2 regions of the Paenibacillus sp. JNUCC 34 genome follow, and region 2 is predicted to be linked to the other one. Evidence: riboswitches for the same ligand, from Rfam matches in the RefSeq annotation. Region 2 holds a riboswitch; the other holds the start of a gene.
The links. Region 2 has a riboswitch for FMN ahead of AC2TF5_RS21970 (DMT family transporter). Riboswitches for the same ligand answer to the same signal wherever they lie in the genome.

Region 1: linked by a shared signal. The riboswitch ahead of ribD (bifunctional diaminohydroxyphosphoribosylaminopyrimidine deaminase/5-amino-6-(5-phosphoribosylamino)uracil reductase RibD) and the one ahead of AC2TF5_RS21970 (DMT family transporter) in region 2 are both predicted to bind FMN.

What each region holds. Positions count from the first base shown of each region.
Region 1 is NZ_CM177770.1:3,800,811-3,809,020, reverse strand. It holds gene lysA (diaminopimelate decarboxylase) at 1-481, shown strand, start outside; gene AC2TF5_RS17855 (peptidylprolyl isomerase) at 754-1,188, shown strand; gene AC2TF5_RS17850 (hypothetical protein) at 1,299-1,610, opposite strand; gene AC2TF5_RS17845 (hypothetical protein) at 1,612-1,854, opposite strand; FMN riboswitch at 2,141-2,323, shown strand; gene ribD (bifunctional diaminohydroxyphosphoribosylaminopyrimidine deaminase/5-amino-6-(5-phosphoribosylamino)uracil reductase RibD) at 2,657-3,769, shown strand; gene ribE (riboflavin synthase) at 3,812-4,477, shown strand; gene AC2TF5_RS17830 (bifunctional 3,4-dihydroxy-2-butanone-4-phosphate synthase/GTP cyclohydrolase II) at 4,521-5,762, shown strand; gene ribH (6,7-dimethyl-8-ribityllumazine synthase) at 5,808-6,275, shown strand; gene AC2TF5_RS17820 (segregation and condensation protein A) at 6,341-7,135, shown strand; gene scpB (SMC-Scp complex subunit ScpB) at 7,104-7,706, shown strand; gene AC2TF5_RS17810 (DUF2953 domain-containing protein) at 7,931-8,210, shown strand, end outside.
Region 2 is NZ_CM177770.1:4,676,730-4,684,939, reverse strand. It holds gene AC2TF5_RS21985 (GNAT family N-acetyltransferase) at 1-144, shown strand, start outside; gene AC2TF5_RS21980 (TetR/AcrR family transcriptional regulator) at 442-1,071, shown strand; gene AC2TF5_RS21975 (GNAT family N-acetyltransferase) at 1,096-1,635, shown strand; FMN riboswitch at 2,099-2,256, shown strand; gene AC2TF5_RS21970 (DMT family transporter) at 2,386-3,369, shown strand; gene AC2TF5_RS21965 (hypothetical protein) at 3,536-3,823, opposite strand; gene AC2TF5_RS21960 (hypothetical protein) at 4,010-4,216, shown strand; gene AC2TF5_RS21955 (carbohydrate ABC transporter permease) at 4,247-4,765, shown strand; gene AC2TF5_RS21950 (hypothetical protein) at 4,775-4,927, shown strand; gene AC2TF5_RS21945 (YobA family protein) at 5,104-5,622, opposite strand; gene AC2TF5_RS21940 (FAD-dependent oxidoreductase) at 5,884-7,242, shown strand; gene AC2TF5_RS21935 (TRAP transporter large permease subunit) at 7,289-8,210, shown strand, end outside.

The sequences.
Region 1 (8,210 bases), 880 kb from region 2:
TCCTGAGATTTGGGTTGAACCGGGCCGTAGTATCGTAGGCGATGCAGGAACAACCCTGTATACGGTAGGAACCAGCAAGGATATTCCGGGTGTGCGTAAATATGTCGCAGTTGACGGAGGCATGACAGATAATCCTCGTCCTGCGCTGTACGAATCCCAATATGAAGCACTTCTCGCTAATCGGGCGAATGATCCGGTTGAAGAGAAGGTCTCGATCGCAGGGAAATGCTGCGAAAGCGGCGATATGTTAATCTGGGATGTGGAGTTGCCCAAAGTTGAATCCGGCGACTTGCTAGCCGTTGCTTGTACAGGAGCCTACAACTATTCAATGGCGAGCAATTACAACCGGATCCGCAAGCCGGCGGTTGTGTTCGTTAAAGATGGTATTGGCGATCTGGTCGTTCGTCGCGAGAGTCTCGAAGACATCGTTAGTCACGACGTGGTGCCTGTGCGAATCAACAAGCAGACCGTATTGAGCTAGATATATTGATCTACCCGTAACAAGGATCTCTCCTTTACATCTGTAAAGGGGGATCCTTTTTTTTCTGAGTAACTGCAACTTTATCTCGCAAGAAAAACAACGCTAAACGTGGTCTGTCTCCTTTGAGGTACGTCGATAGACGTTTTTCTTTTGGCCAACCTGTTTGCAACAGATGTTGCAAATAAGATACAATGGGAACGTAATCAAGACATGGGAATGGAATTGATTGGAATGTCATTGATCGAACAATATACTAAGGGAAGTGAAGAGAAATGAAAAAAGGTACAATCGAATTGGAAAACGGCGGAATAGTGGAAATTGACTTTTTTCCTGAAGAAGCGCCTAATACTGTAGCTAACTTTGAAAAATTGGCTAACAGTGGTTTTTATAACGGACTTAGCTTTCACCGTGTAATCCCGGGCTTCGTAGCTCAAGGTGGATGCCCAACAGGTAATGGTACAGGTGGTCCTGGCTATACAATCGACTGTGAGACGGCTACTAACACAACCAAGCATGAAACGGGCGTATTGTCCATGGCGCATGCAGGTCGTAACACTGGCGGCAGCCAGTTCTTCATCTGCTACGGTCCACAGCCTCACTTGGATGGCGTTCACACGGTATTTGGCAAAGTGACAAGCGGTATGGAACTGGTAAACAGTGTAAAACCAGGCGACAAAATGAAAGAAGTTAAAGTATTCGAAGCTTAATACAAAATGATGGACAACCTCCCAAATCGTTATCTACATAACGGCAGGGAGGTTGTTTTTTTGATTCGTACATAAAAAAACCAGTTGCTTTAACAACTGGTCGAAATTAATTAATGAAATTTACCTCGAATATCATGGAGGATTTTAACAATTTCACCGAAAGCCATAAAAGTAATTCCACTTATAAAACCACTAGCCCACCATATTATAGCTGTAACAAGTGAAAAAGAAATATCACGTCCATCTTTTTCTACTGCAATTAATATACCAACAATAAATGATATTACAAGAATTGACACACCTATATAATGGAGTGTTTTATGAAAAATATTATTTTCGGGATACACCTTTTTTGGAAATATGTCTTGATTGATTTGCTCTTCTGTGTCAAATTGTAGAATTTTTTCAAGTTCAGTAGTCAATTTATTGGGCACTCCCTCTCTTTTGTGTTAGAAGAAATGAAACAAATAAATTAACCATCGAAAGTGAGAAGATGAAGTTAAAAATATTTATCGTTCTATAAGTCCAATCTAGAGCACGGTAAAAATCAAAAAAGAAATAATAATTAGATGGTTCAAACCACTGTAGTATCAGATACATTAATTGACCAAGCGAAAACAATACAGAACCAATAATGGCTAGTATTATTGATTTCTTTAATTTCATGGAAAAACCTCCCTATTTATTGCAATAGGAGTATAGTACTATGTCTAACGAACTGCAGTCTAGGTAATTAATGGATAAATGAGAAAAGGTTGTTTGTCTAATGGTAAGATAATCACTATAGAAAAGTAAGTTATCAACCCTTGCTTTTTTGCTTATTGAGTGATAAGCTTTTTTCATGTTACCACTTAGATGACTAGAGTTATTCGTGGGATTTTGGTAGGAATCATAAATAACTGTAGGAAATCTAGCGGTATCAAGGACATGTAAGGATAAAATTTAATAATGATCGATCCTTCGGGGCAGGGTGAAATTCCCTACCGGCGGTGATGGACGTGGTGAAGAAGCGTAAAGCCTATGCAAAAGCTTATCACTGCGGACTTAGTCCGTGACCCGGATATACGTAAGTATATGCGGTGGACCTGGTGCAAATCCGGGACCGACAGTATAGTCTGGATGGGAGAAGGAGAGAAGGCGAGTTATCGCTTATTTTTGCGGTATAGTCTGATAGGAACAGTAATATTTGATATGTGCAGGTTTTCACAAAGTGTGTGCGACCAATGGTATTGCCTTTTAAGCAGTACAGTTGATGCTCTTCTTTGGTTATAACCAGCATGTCTTGTTTGTTTCTGTCCGAACTATACATTTATTCTCCCAATTAAATCAAAGCCCTGTTTGGATTATATGATCCGGACAGGGCTTTTTTGTGCAAAACGGACAACATTCCGGGTAGGAATGTTGAACCCGGTTCGACCTAGTTGCTTGCCAGTCGAAACTTCGTTGTGAGGGGAGGCGAATATTGTTGATGGATATGATGAATGATGAATTTTATATGTCACTAGCACTGGAAATGGCAGAGCGGGCTCAAGGACAGACGGGTATCAATCCGGTAGTTGGGTGTGTCATTGTGAAAGATGGCAGGCTTATCGGGATGGGTACGCATCTGGAAAGAGGTGCTCCTCATGCCGAAGTGCATGCACTCCAAATGGCGGGAGCCAAAGCTTCTGGCAGTACGGTTTATGTAACACTGGAGCCATGCAGTCATTTCGGTAAGACGCCTCCGTGCAGTGAAAGGTTGATCGCGGAAGGTGTCAAGCGGGTCGTTATTGCGAGTAAAGATCCCAACCCTCTCGTTGCAGGCAAGGGAATTGAAATCCTGCAAGGTGCTGGAATCCAGGTAGATACAGGGATTCTGAGCGAGCGTTCTCGCAAGCTGAACGCGCCATTTATGAAGTTTATAACGACAGGTAGGCCCTATGTCACGCTGAAAACGGCAAGCACATTGGATGGCAAAATCGCTTCCAAAACCGGTGATAGCAAATGGATATCCAATGAAGGAGCCAGAGATAGGGTTCACACCCTCCGGCATCGGCATCAAGCAATTATGGTCGGTGTATCTACCGTCATAGCAGATGATCCGGAACTTACGACCCGCTTGCCGGTTGAAGGGCTGAATCCAATACGAATTGTGGTGGATTCCAAGCTGAAAATCCCGCTCAAAAGCAAAATGCTTCATGACGGGGCAGCTCCAACACTAATTTTAACAACGGGGCAGGGCGATCCGAAGAAACGGGAGGCACTCCAAGAAATAGGAGTCGAAGTGATTTCCTGCGGCGAAGGTCCCCGGGTAGACTTAAAGCTTGCAATGGACCTATTAGGTCAGAAGCAGATCGGCTCTATCCTGCTGGAGGGAGGCGGCACTCTGAACGGATCCATGCTTGAAGAAAGGCTTGTGGATAAGGTGGTCCTTTTTATGGCTCCAAAGATTGTCGGCGGCTTGGGTGCCCCATCAAGCTTCAACTTTAGCGGAGTGGAGCAGATGAGTGATGCCATCACGTTGAACGATGTGGAATTCGAACAACTGGGTGATAATATGTGCATCAGTGGGATACCGGTTTGGTCCGAATCCGTAAATTGAGCTAATACAAAAAACGGATACAATCCAGAAAGGAGGAAACCTATGTTCACAGGACTGGTGGAAGAGATCGGTGAAATGCGCCAGATCGGTCGCAAAGGCGAAGCCATGGTGCTTAGCATATCGGCTGTGCGAATAATGGATGATTTGAAGCTTGGCGACAGTGTCGCGGTCAACGGGGTATGCCTAACTGCAACTTCGATCGGGAAGAGCATGTTCACGGTGGACGTTATGCCGGAAACATACCGTAGCACCAATCTCAAGGAGCTTCAAGGAGGAAGCAAGGTAAATCTGGAGCGGGCAATGGCTGCTGGAGCCAGATTCGGAGGCCATATCGTCCAGGGTCATGTTGACGGCACTGGGATGATCCGGAGCGTTCATTCCGATCAAAATGCGGTTGTCTATGAGATTGCTCCTTCGAATTTGGATCTGTTTAAGTACATCTTACCTAAAGGCTCGGTTACTCTGGACGGAATCAGCCTGACGGTCGTTAAAGTTAATGATTCTTCCTTCACCGTTTCGATTATTCCTCATACGCTTGCCGAAACTGTGTTGGCATACAAAAAAGCTGGCGATACGGTGAATATAGAAAACGACATCTTAGGCAAATATGTTGACCATCTGCTTCATTACGGCTCTCAAGGGGCTGCAAGCAAAACATCAAAGAACGGAATCAGTCATGATTACCTGTCAGAGCATGGTTTTGCCTAGTTAAGCCTTACTACATCTCCATGAAAATGAAGGAGGAACAGCAATGGATGACCGATTTGAATTTAGTAGGATAGAAGAAGCGATATACGATTTAATGAGAGGAAAAGTCGTTATTGTTGTTGATGACGAGGACCGGGAGAATGAAGGGGATTTTATCGCACTTGCAGATAAAGCAACACCGGAAGTGATCAATTTTATGATCACGGAAGGCCGGGGGTTAGTATGTCTGCCCATCACTCAAGCAAGGGCTCAGGAACTGGATCTGAAACCGATGGTATCTCAAAATACCGATTATCACGGAACGGCGTTTACCGTGTCCATTGACCATAAAGATACGACCACAGGCATTTCTGCCTTTGAGCGTTCATTAACTGTTCGTGGCATTATGGACCCTAACGCGGTGCCGTCCGATTTTCGAAGACCAGGTCATATGTTCCCTCTCGTTGCAAAAGATGGCGGTGTTCTGCGCCGTGCAGGTCATACGGAAGCTGCGGTTGACCTGGCCCGCTTATGCGGCTCTTATCCAGCGGGTGTTATCTGCGAGATTATTAAGGAAGACGGTACCATGGCCCGTCTGCCGGATCTCGCCCAGATCGCACAGAAGAATGATCTGAAGCTGATCAGCATTAAAGATCTGATTCACTATCGCAATGAAAAGGATAAGCTTGTTAATCGAGAGGTTTCCGTGAGAATGCCAACCGATTTCGGAGAATTTCAGGCTATCGCCTACACGAATGAGGTTGACAGCAAAGAGCATATGGCACTTGTAAAAGGCGATATCAACGGTGATAAACCAGTTCTCGTGCGCGTACACTCCGAATGTTTAACCGGAGACGTATTTCATTCCCACCGTTGTGATTGCGGTCCACAATTTGAGGCGGCTTTACGGCAGATTGATGAAGCGGGTGAAGGCGTTTTGCTGTACATGCGGCAGGAAGGTCGGGGAATCGGACTTATTAACAAGCTGAAGGCGTATAAGCTCCAGGAAGAGGGGCTGGATACGGTGGATGCCAATCTGAAACTGGGCTTTCCAGCGGATCTGCGCGATTACGGAATCGGAGCGCAAATTCTGAAGGATCTCGGTATTCGCCAAATCCGGCTACTGACGAATAATCCACGGAAGATTAAAGGGCTTGAGGGCTACGGACTTGAAGTTGTGGAGCGTGTTCCCATCCAAATGCCAGAGAATAAGGATAATACCGGTTATTTGCACACTAAGCAGGCCAAGCTGGGCCACATGCTGAAGTTTGATGATATTGAACAGAACGAACAAAGCAGCAAGTAACGAACTATTAAACCAATAAACCAATCCGAAAGGTTGATGACAAGTATGGCACATTATTTTGAGGGCAATCTCGTATCCGAAGGGTTAAAGTATGGCGTTGTTGTAGGACGATTCAATGAATTTATTACCAGTAAACTGCTGGGAGGAGCGTTGGACGCGTTGAAACGCCACGGTGTTCAGGAAAATGAGGTGGATGTAGCGTGGGTTCCCGGCGCATTTGAAATCCCTCTGATTGCTCAGAAAATGGCGGAAAGCGGTAAATACGACGCGGTCATTACGCTTGGCACAGTGATCCGTGGATCGACTACACATTATGATTATGTGTGTAATGAGGTTGCGAAAGGTGTATCTGCCATCAATCTCAAGACGGGCGTGCCAACTATTTTCGGCGTAGTAACAACGGAGAATATTGAACAGGCGATTGAGCGCGCAGGAACCAAGGCCGGCAACAAGGGTTGGGATTCTGCAATGGCAGCAATTGAGATGGCAAACTTGACGAAACAGTTAAAATAGTGCTTATTTAATGTAGTGCCCTTTTTTCGGGCACTGCATTTTATTTTTTGGCGGGAGGATTCACCGTGACCGTAGTATTGTACAAGCTGGAGACGTTTGAAGGACCGCTGGATCTGTTGCTTCATCTCATAGATAAAGCGGAAATTGACATCCAGGATATTCCCGTCAGTGAGATTACCGAACAGTATATGGCTTATCTACAGAGTATGCAGGAGTTGGAGCTTGAGATTACCAGTGAGTTTTTGGTGATGGCTGCCACACTGCTTTCAATTAAGAGTAAACTTTTGCTTCCAAAACCTCCGGTTATTGAAATGGACGAGTTTGATTTTTTTGAAGAAGACGATGTGGATCCAAGAGCGGAGCTTATACAGAGACTGATCGAATACCGGAAATATAAAGGAATCGCACAGCATCTTCATGAACGTGAATGGGAGCGGAGCCTGATCTATTCTAAAGAACCGGAAGATCTATCCCCTTTCATGCCTGTAATTGAGGAGAATCCTGTACAGGGATTACATACCTCGGATCTCATTGCCGCCTTTCAGAAGGCGCTCAGCAAAGCGGTCAAGCGTACGTCGTATGCCCGTATTCAAAGGGATGAAATATCGGTTAAAGATCGGATAAGACAGGTGGTACAGACTCTGGAAAGTGTTGGCCCGGGAGGTAGAGTGCTGTTCTCCAGGCTGCTGCACGAAGAGATGGTAAGGCATGAGATTGTCGTTACTTTTTTGGCGATTCTGGAATTAATGAAAATGAAACAAATATGGTGCTTTCAAGAGAAGTTGTTTGATGACATCGTAATGGAGTGGAGAGGGGAAGTAAGGTTTGATGGATTTTCCGAAGCTGAAATCGATTATTGAGGGACTGCTGTTTTTATCCGGCGAGGAGGGATTGTCGGTTAAACAAATGGCAGAAATTACAGAGCAACCGACTGACATGATCACCGATGCGCTGAACGAGATGAAGATAAGCTGTGAAGAGGAGCATAGAGGTATTCAAATCGTCCAAATAGCGGGAAGTTATAAGCTGGCTACACTGGCGGATCATGCCCCTTATTTCGAAAGGCTCGCTTATTCTCCTTCACGCTCTTCCCTATCACAGGCAGCGCTTGAGACATTGTCCATCGTCGCTTATAGGCAGCCGATCACCCGAGTCGAGATCGAGGAAATACGTGGTGTGAAAGCCGAACGGGCGATTCATACGCTGACCAACAAGGGATTGATCGAGGAAGTAGGCCGGGCGGAAGCGATCGGAAGACCGATTCTCTACGGAACGACGAAGTCGTTTTTGGACTATTTTGGACTGGCTAATATCAAGGATTTGCCGGAGCCTTCGCAATTCGAAGCTGATGTGGACAGTCTGGAGGAAGAGACGCAGATGCTGTTTGATAAACTGGACGGCAAGCAGCTTACCATTGATGATGTAAATTGAAATTTTAAAACGATGGGCCTGGGGCTTTCCCCAGGTTTTTTTGCAAATATAAGCCAAGTATAAAATTCAATTTTATACTTGGCTTATATTTCTCGCAGAAACGCCGTCGCCCTTTGAAAAGGACAACGAAGTCGTTTCTACTTGTTTCTGTCCATTTCGAATCATTTTACGGATATTTTGCCATACTAAGCCAAGAGTGTTTAACAATGTTTGGGGGTTACAGTGTGAGGATATGGCTTATTCTACTAATACTGGTGCTGCTTATATTGGTTGCTCTGCTTATCCTCGTTATGGCGTCCACCGTTACGATTCGAGTGCACCTTATACTTCGAAGTAAAGAATACAGGACGATTGTCAGAATTCGGATGCTGTACGGATTGGTGAATGCGCGGATTGAAGTGCCTTTTATGCTAAATGATAATGGCATTGAGTACACAGTCAAATATTTCTCTAATCAATATGAAGGGACCAGCCAAGATTTTATTGAAAACTCAGATTTCCAGA
Region 2 (8,210 bases):
AAGCTGCTGTTGAACGATTTCCATGAGCATGGGATTATGGCATGGTGGGACTGTATGGACAGTAACATCGCCTCGCAAAAAACAGCCGAAAAAGCAGGTTTGGTGAGAACGCATCGTTATAAAATATACTGGCTTACGTTTTGAGCGGAAATCTGAAAAATAAACGGCTGTCCTATAAGCGATAATAATTAGGACTTATTAGAAAAAACAAGCAGGTCGCTTGAGGATTAATCCTTAAGCGACCTGTTTGTTAAGTAGATATGCACAAAAGTAGCGGAGAGGACGAAGCGATTGTAGGAACGATTCGTACTCGCAGCGGCTCATAACAGACAACCTTTTCCTTTTGAGAGAATTCATTGTTGAAAACCGACACTCATGTCGGTTATAATTAAATTCACAAAACGACATTCGTGTCTATTTTATAAAGGGGGTTAGGAAGAGGTGTCTCCGAGAGTGAGCGAACAATACAAGCAGCAGAAAAAAAAGGACTTGCTGAGGGCGGCTAAGCAAGTGTTTACTACCAAAGGGTATCATCAAGCTACGATGCAGGATGTGATGGATGCAGGTGGAGTGTCCAGAGGGGCGCTGTATGCCTATTTTGACAATATTGAACATGTCTATGAAGAGCTGCTTCGGTTAGAGGATGAAGAAGATGCTTTTTCTTTTCAAATCGAAGATGGCGCACAGACGTACTGGAAGCAGCTGGCTGAATGGCTCTTTACGCAGCAGAAGGGGATGGAAGCCGGAGAGCCATCGCTTGCCTTGGCTAATGCTGAGTACTTTTTGTCGTTACATTATCGAACGGATTCAGAAAATGAGAGTTACATGAACATGCGTTACCAGAGACTGATTGAGGTACTAACCTCATTTTTTCAAAAAGGAGCTTCACAAGGCGAATTCAACCCCTGTGTACCTGTAGGTCATATTGCCCGGTATCTTATTTCATGTATGGATGGAATCGTACTTAATACCGCCCGCTTGGGTCATGAAATAACAAAGGTAGATGAACAGATAGAAATGCTGGTGTTTTCTTTGGAGTCCATGTTGTTCCGGGACGGAATAAGAGATTGAACATATTAGGAAGGAGAATAAGCGATGCTATTTGAATCTGCTAGAATTAAATTCCGCAAGATGACAACGAATGATGTACAGTTGTACAACGAATGGAGAAATGATCTTGAGGTCATGACAACGACCAGTCCTTCACTGGATTTGTATACTGAGGAAGATACACACGAATTTGTCAGCCATGTGATTTTGGGATCTGACACTTCCAAAAGTTATATCATCTTGGACAAGCAAAGCGATCGGCCGATTGGCATCATATCTCTCATTCAGCTGGATTACAAAAACCGCAATGCGGAGTGTATTATTGATATTGGCGAAAAGGACTACTGGGGCAAGGGCTATGGAACCGAGGCGCTTCGATTGCTGCTGGATTATGCATTTTTGGAGCTGAATTTGCACAGGGTTTCTTTAAGGGTGTTCTCATTTAATCAGAAAGCGATACACTTATATGAAAAAATAGGGTTCAAGCATGAAGGGGCTTCCCGGCAAGCGATCTTCCGGGACGGTGCATGGGGCGACATTGTCCAGATGGGGATTCTTCAGCATGAGTATGTGACAGCTAGATAATACGCACCGTAAAGCAGGCATGTTTCATGTCTGCTTTTTATTGTTATACAACCTTTTAAAGAGAAAAGAGTAATTTTGGTGATGTGGACGGAGACGGAATCAGCGAAAACATGAACATACAGGAGGTAGGCGAGGAACAAGCGCTAATCAATCGCCAAAATCCCCGGATCCTGCCACCCGTGCAGTGTATGACAAAACGTATCAATATTTAAAGGGGACCTATCGACCATAGGGATGTTAGAACTGGAGACAAATTAAAGGTTGTAACTTATCGATATACACTATATAATTCTCAGTAACAAACTTATGTTATGAAATTAACATGATTTTCTGCAAAAAAATTGTATTTACATGAAACTATTCGTGTTATAATTTCATTGTGATCTTTGTATCAGCGGATTGTCATAAATTTTAGTATCATAAGTTCAAGTTAATTATGCATTACAAAATATAATAAATGAATATGGATCTTCGGGGTAAGGTGAAATTCCTGACCGGCGGTGATGGTGCGTTACTTGTGAATGTGCTTCAGCCCGCGACTCGCTGTTTCGAGATTGAGATGGCGACTGACTTGGTGTAATTCCAAGGCCGACGGTATAGTCCGGATGGGAGAAGATCAAACATGAGTTTGTCGCGGGCTTTTTTAAGCTTTCGGCAGGCTTATTTGGTCAGCCCCCGTATTTTTCGACATTGTCGATTACGGGGGCTTTCTGCTGGTAAGACTCCGTATTCAGGACAGGAGACAGCAAGATGGAAAATGTAAGCTCAAGTGTTAAGATGCAGCCGACCTCAACGGCGAAAGAGAAAAGCAGCTTTAAAGGTGGATTTTGGCTGGTTGTATTGGGAGCGGCTCTGTGGGGTGTAGATCCCCTGTTCCGGATCATTCTTTTGAAAAATATGACTTCCTCTCAAATCGTACTGCTTGAACATATTATTATATCTCTTATTGCGATACCGGTTATTTGGAAAAATCGTCACGAGTTCAAGAGTCTCGGCTGGCGGCATGTCGGCGCGCTGCTCTTCATATCATGGGGCGGCTCAGGTATAGCCACCATCCTGTTCACGATGGGACTGACGAGCGGGAACCTGAACGCCGTGCTATTACTGCAAAAGCTGCAGCCGCTGTTTGCTATTATTTTAGCCAGTCTGCTGCTTAAGGAAAAGCTTCCACGTCATTTTTCGATGCTCTTTATTTTGGCACTTGGCGGTACGTATTTACTGACCTTCGGGTTCACTCTTCCGATTGGCCATTATAGCGAGTTTATTCAGGTCGGAAGCCTGCTCTCACTCGGTGCTGCCGCACTGTGGGGCGGATCGACAGTGATGGGACGTTTGATGGTCGGTCAGATGAAATATGAGACGGTCACGTCTCTGCGGTTTGTTCTGGCTCTTCCGCTGCTCAGCGTCATTACATGGAGTGAAGGAGCAGCATGGAATTTGCCGGCTGCCGGAACAATGGATTTTGCCGCGGTTATGCTTAATCTGATCGGTCAAGCACTGCTGCCGGGCTTGCTTAGTCTGCTGGTGTATTACAAAGGACTTACGACAACGAAAGCATCGGTAGCGACGCTTGGGGAGTTGAGCTTCCCAATGGTAGGGGTGCTGATTAACTGGATCGTGTTCCGCGAGGTTATAACTTACGCCCAAATTACGGGCTTCCTGCTGATCTGGTTCGCACTGTTTGTAATTTCCAGACAATCAGATTCCAGCTCTCTGGCGGGAGAGCAGGGATAAGAATATGTGTGTGAACAAGCTGTCGAGACAACTCGGCAGCTTTTTTTAAGAGAGAAGTACAAACTTCGGAGCAAACGGCATCCTTGTCTCGCAAGAAAAACTACAACCAATGGGTGGTTTTCTTGTTCTCTTTCTTCCCGCAAATTAATTGATCGAGCATGTATCGTCACTTTAGCAGCTTGATCTCATCTGGTGTCACCAAATACGTATAGATCGTTTCCATTTGCGGCCCTTCGCCGTTTTCCGGCTCGCAATTTTGTTTCACTGTCACAATATAATCCGTCCCGGACTGCTGTGTGTCTGTTATCGTATTGAACGTCTGGAGGCTGTTACTGCATTGCGGTACGAGCTTCAGCACCTTTTCTTCCGCCGTATCACGGGTAAACTCCTCTGGGACAGTGCATCCGGTTGCCGCCATGAAAACGATGAGCAAACACCACAATAAACGTTTCATCTGAACCTCCTTTTAATCCACAATGAATATCAATGGTCCTCGTCTGGATGTATGATGTATAACGTTTCCGAATTGCAAAATGTTGCTCTCTCCTGCAGATCTGGTTAGTCATGATTAACATTGCGTCGGACCCAATTTACTGGTTGCTTCTCTACTTCCGGATGAAGGATAAGCACAAAGAAAAATATGAGCGGTAGTATCGGTCTGCCATTTGACGGTGACCCGAGAGCGGGTTACGGGATTATTGATTTTTGCTATGGGAATATTGCCGTCCAGCTCAGAAGGATAGCCTATGATACGGATAAGGCGATCGCGATCGCCAAAGAACGCGGAATGCCGGGCATTGCGCGCTACGGAAAGCCAGATATCCATATGACAGTAAAAAACAGCTGACTTAGGAGAAACGGTAAGGCAGGCCGTCTCATGATGACTCTGGGACTGTTGGTCTCGTCGTTCCGTCCGGCGGCGGATATTATGCAATCCGGCTGGTGGAACGTGTTTCCGCATCAGGAATGGAAAACAGCGGATACGATCAAGCTCTCCAAGGATATCGATCTCCGGGAACCGATTGAGGTGAACGGAAAGACCTACAATGATGAACAGTTAAAATCGGGTGTCTTGGCGGAAGACAGCCGTCTGATCTGGCAAAGCCGGCGCGCCCGTGAAATCAGCGTGCGCACGTACCTGGGAATATGGCTGGCGCATACCGCTTTTGGTCTGCCGCTCGTTACCTATTTCATGTACAACTTTATCAGCCAACTACCGAAGGATCTGTTCGAGTCGGCTTTCATGGACGGTGCGAACCATTTTACAATCTTTAGTAAACTGATTCTTCCGCTGTCTGTTCCGGCCCTTGCTTCCATTGGTATCTTTCAATTTCTGTGGGTATGGAACGACTATCTGGTGTCGCTTATTTTCATCGGTAACCAGCCGAGCGTGTAGGTGATGTCCATGAAAATCGCCGATCTGGTCGGTTCCCGCGGCAACGACTGGCATCTGCTTACCTCAGCCGCTTTTATATCGATGCTCATGCCGCTCGCCATCTTCTTCCTGCTGCAAAAGTATTTCGTGCGCGGATTGATGGGCGGTTCGGTAAAGGGCTGAAGGAATATGAGCGCGCCGAACGCGAAACATCAGATAAGCGGAAGCCTGTTTGCGCTCGGTAAATAGACCATGATCTTGGCGTTTATGCCCGCGATCATGGTCTATTTGTGTTGTGCAGCCATAAGCTTGTATGGATTAAACGTTTTCACGGAACGTCCTTTGTCTTGGTGGACCGTTCATTCCGAATCCTGTTTTTCATCTATAACCTGTACGTTCAATTCAGCTTTTCCTTGTTTGATATGAACAATCCAAATGTCCTTTTCAGCAACATAATTTACTGTTTTTATAACAGGAACCTCTGCGCTACTCATTCCTTGTGACGTCAAAGCTTTACGAATGACCTCTGGTTCGGTCAGGTTTGCGTGTTCTGGTTGACTGCTTGGCACAACAGAAACTTGGTTAGCTTTCGATTGTCCCGGGTAGGATTCCAGCACCATATCGTACCACACCTGCACCTTTTGGCCGATAGAAATGTCTTTTGGAGCATTCGAAAACCAAATCGCATTATAGAACTCTTTCACGCCGGCTGTCGAGCTGTAATCCTTCGGCACATTGCTCACGACCAGGATCTGGTCGTCCGCTTTCCCTACGACATATCCTTCCATCCCCGGTTCAACAGCAGTCGTATCCGGATTATAATCGATTAACGATAAGCTGAATAATAGCATGATTACAGTGATTATTAATTTATTCAATTGTTATGCCTCCCCGCTCTATGAAACCGATTTATAATATAAATCTAGCATTTCTACTGATATTGACGTCCTCTTTTTACAAAAAGTTGCTGTTCTGAAAAATAGTTCGTGCACCCCTTTATTCACGATGGAAAATGATTTTCTGAATTTCCGGATATTTAGAAAAATATTTTCCTGAAAGCATTTACATAATCCGAGTGCTCTGGTAATCTAAGGTCAAGAAATCATCATACATCATTACCAGAAGGAGCGAAGATGGAAATGGAGAGTATGCAAAAGTATGACGTTGTCGTAATGGGCGGAGGCATTTCCGGGGCGATGGCCGCGGTTGCGGCATCCAGCTCAGGGGCAAAGACATTGATTGTTGAATCCCACGGGTTTTTGGGAGGGACGCTTACCGCGAACGGCGTCGGTCCGATGATGACCTTTCATGCGGGGGAGAAGCTAGCGATACAGGGATATACAAATCAGTTAATTGAGCGCTTGAAGAAGCTGGGTAAATCACCGGGACATATTTTTGATACCGTCGGGTTTACGTATTCAGTAACTCCATTTGATGCGGAGGCCATGAAACATGAACTTGAGCTGATGGTAACCGAGAGCGGCGGAGAGATTTTATACCACACGATGCTGGCAGGAGTGAAGACAGAGAATGGCCGGATCGTTAGCATAACGGTGTGCAACAAGTCGGGGCTGAGCGAAATTCAAGGCTCCGTATTTATCGACGGTACGGGAGATGGAGATTTGTCTGTCGGAGCAGGTGCGGAGTTTACGAAGGGCAGAGAGTCTGACGGGGCGATGCAGCCGATGACTTTGAAGATGAAAATGTACAATGTGGACATTTCGAAGGTTAAAGAATACATCCACAGTCATCCCGATGATTTCCCGTTGTACAACGGAGATACATCGATCATTGAGAAATCACCTCGACTGTCGGTTGGCGGGTTTGACAGTCTGTTCAAGGAAGCCAAGGCGAAGGGTGAAATCTCCATCCCGCGGGAAAATATCCTTTTCTTTGAGACAAATAATCCGGGTGAAGTCATCATGAACACGACCCGAATACTGGGTCATGACGCAACGGATGCGATGAGCCTGAGCCAGGCGGAGATGGTAGGTCGTAAACAATGTCGTGAGCTTGAACTGTTTGTTCGGAAGTACATTCCAGGATTTGAGAACGCTGTCGTAGAATCGACTGGTCCGAGCATCGGTGTGCGCGGTTCCCGGCAGATTAAGGGAGTGTACACACTGACGGTTGAAGATTTGATGGAGCAGCGGTTGTTCGAGGATACCATTGCCCATTCAGGTTACCCTGTTGATATTCACAGTCCGGACGGGGAAGGAACGAAGCACCAGAAGCTGGAATGGGGCGGTATGTACAGCATTCCTTACTCCTGTATGATAACAGAGTCCGTAAGGAACCTAATCGTAATCGGACGTTGTATCTCGGCAACATTTGAAGCACAGTCCGCGATGAGAACGACACCAACAACAGGTGCTATCGGGCACGCCGGGGGTGTAGCGGCTGCGATAGCTGCCAAGAGTGGAGTTGACGTTCAGGATGTCAATATCAAAGAAGTGCAGCAGAGTCTTAAAGAGCAGGGCGCTTATCTGGAAATATAGTTATAACTCGTTATAAGCAGTAACCATATTGAGAGGGGATATTAAAGTGACAACTTTAATGTGGTTTCAAGCCATCGGCATTTTACTCGTCTTCCTGATCTTTGTAGGATTGATGATGACTCGGAAACTTCCGACAATTCTGGCTTTGCCTTTAATGGCTGTATTGTTTGCGGTCATTGCGGGCGTTCCTTGGATGTCAGATGATCCGGAAACAGCTACGATAGCCAAAACAATCTTATCAGCCGGCTCCATGAGACTGTCCGGTGCGATTGCAGGCCTCGTGTTTGGTGCCTGGTTCGGACAGATTTTGAACAAAGTCGGTATTACTAAATCGATTATACGTAAAGCAGCTGAACTTGCCGGTGACAAACCGGTTCTGATCGCAGTCTTGTTCTTTGCGACCGCATCGATTATATTCTCCGCAGCAGGCGGACTCGGTATGGTCATCTTGGTAGGTACGATCGTTATTCCGATCATGCTTACCGCAGGTATTTCCCAGTTTGTTGCTTCAATCGTAGTCATTTCGGCTGTCGGGGTGGGGGCTCTGTTTAACGTCTCCAACTGGGCCGTGTATGTGGACGTTCTTGGTCTCTCCGTTGCAGAGATTGCTGACTACACACTCGTAGCGGCTCTGCCACTTATATTTATTTCACTAGCCATGATTATTTTCTACATTAAAAGAGACGGCAAAGGCCGCAAGGCATGGGCTATGCCAAATGCGACTGGCGGAGAAGGAAAGAAAGTTCCAACGATCGCACTCATCAGCCCGATTGTTCCGGTTGTTCTCGTATTTGCCTTTAAGCTTGATATCGTACCAGCGGTTGTTATTGGCGCCCTGGTAACTATTTTGCTAACATGGCCTAAGCGTCCAGTTCACGTACTATCCAGTGCGCTGGTGGAAGGGATTCAGGACATTGCTGGAGCGATGGCGCTGATGATCGGTATCGGTATTCTCTTGAACTCTGTTA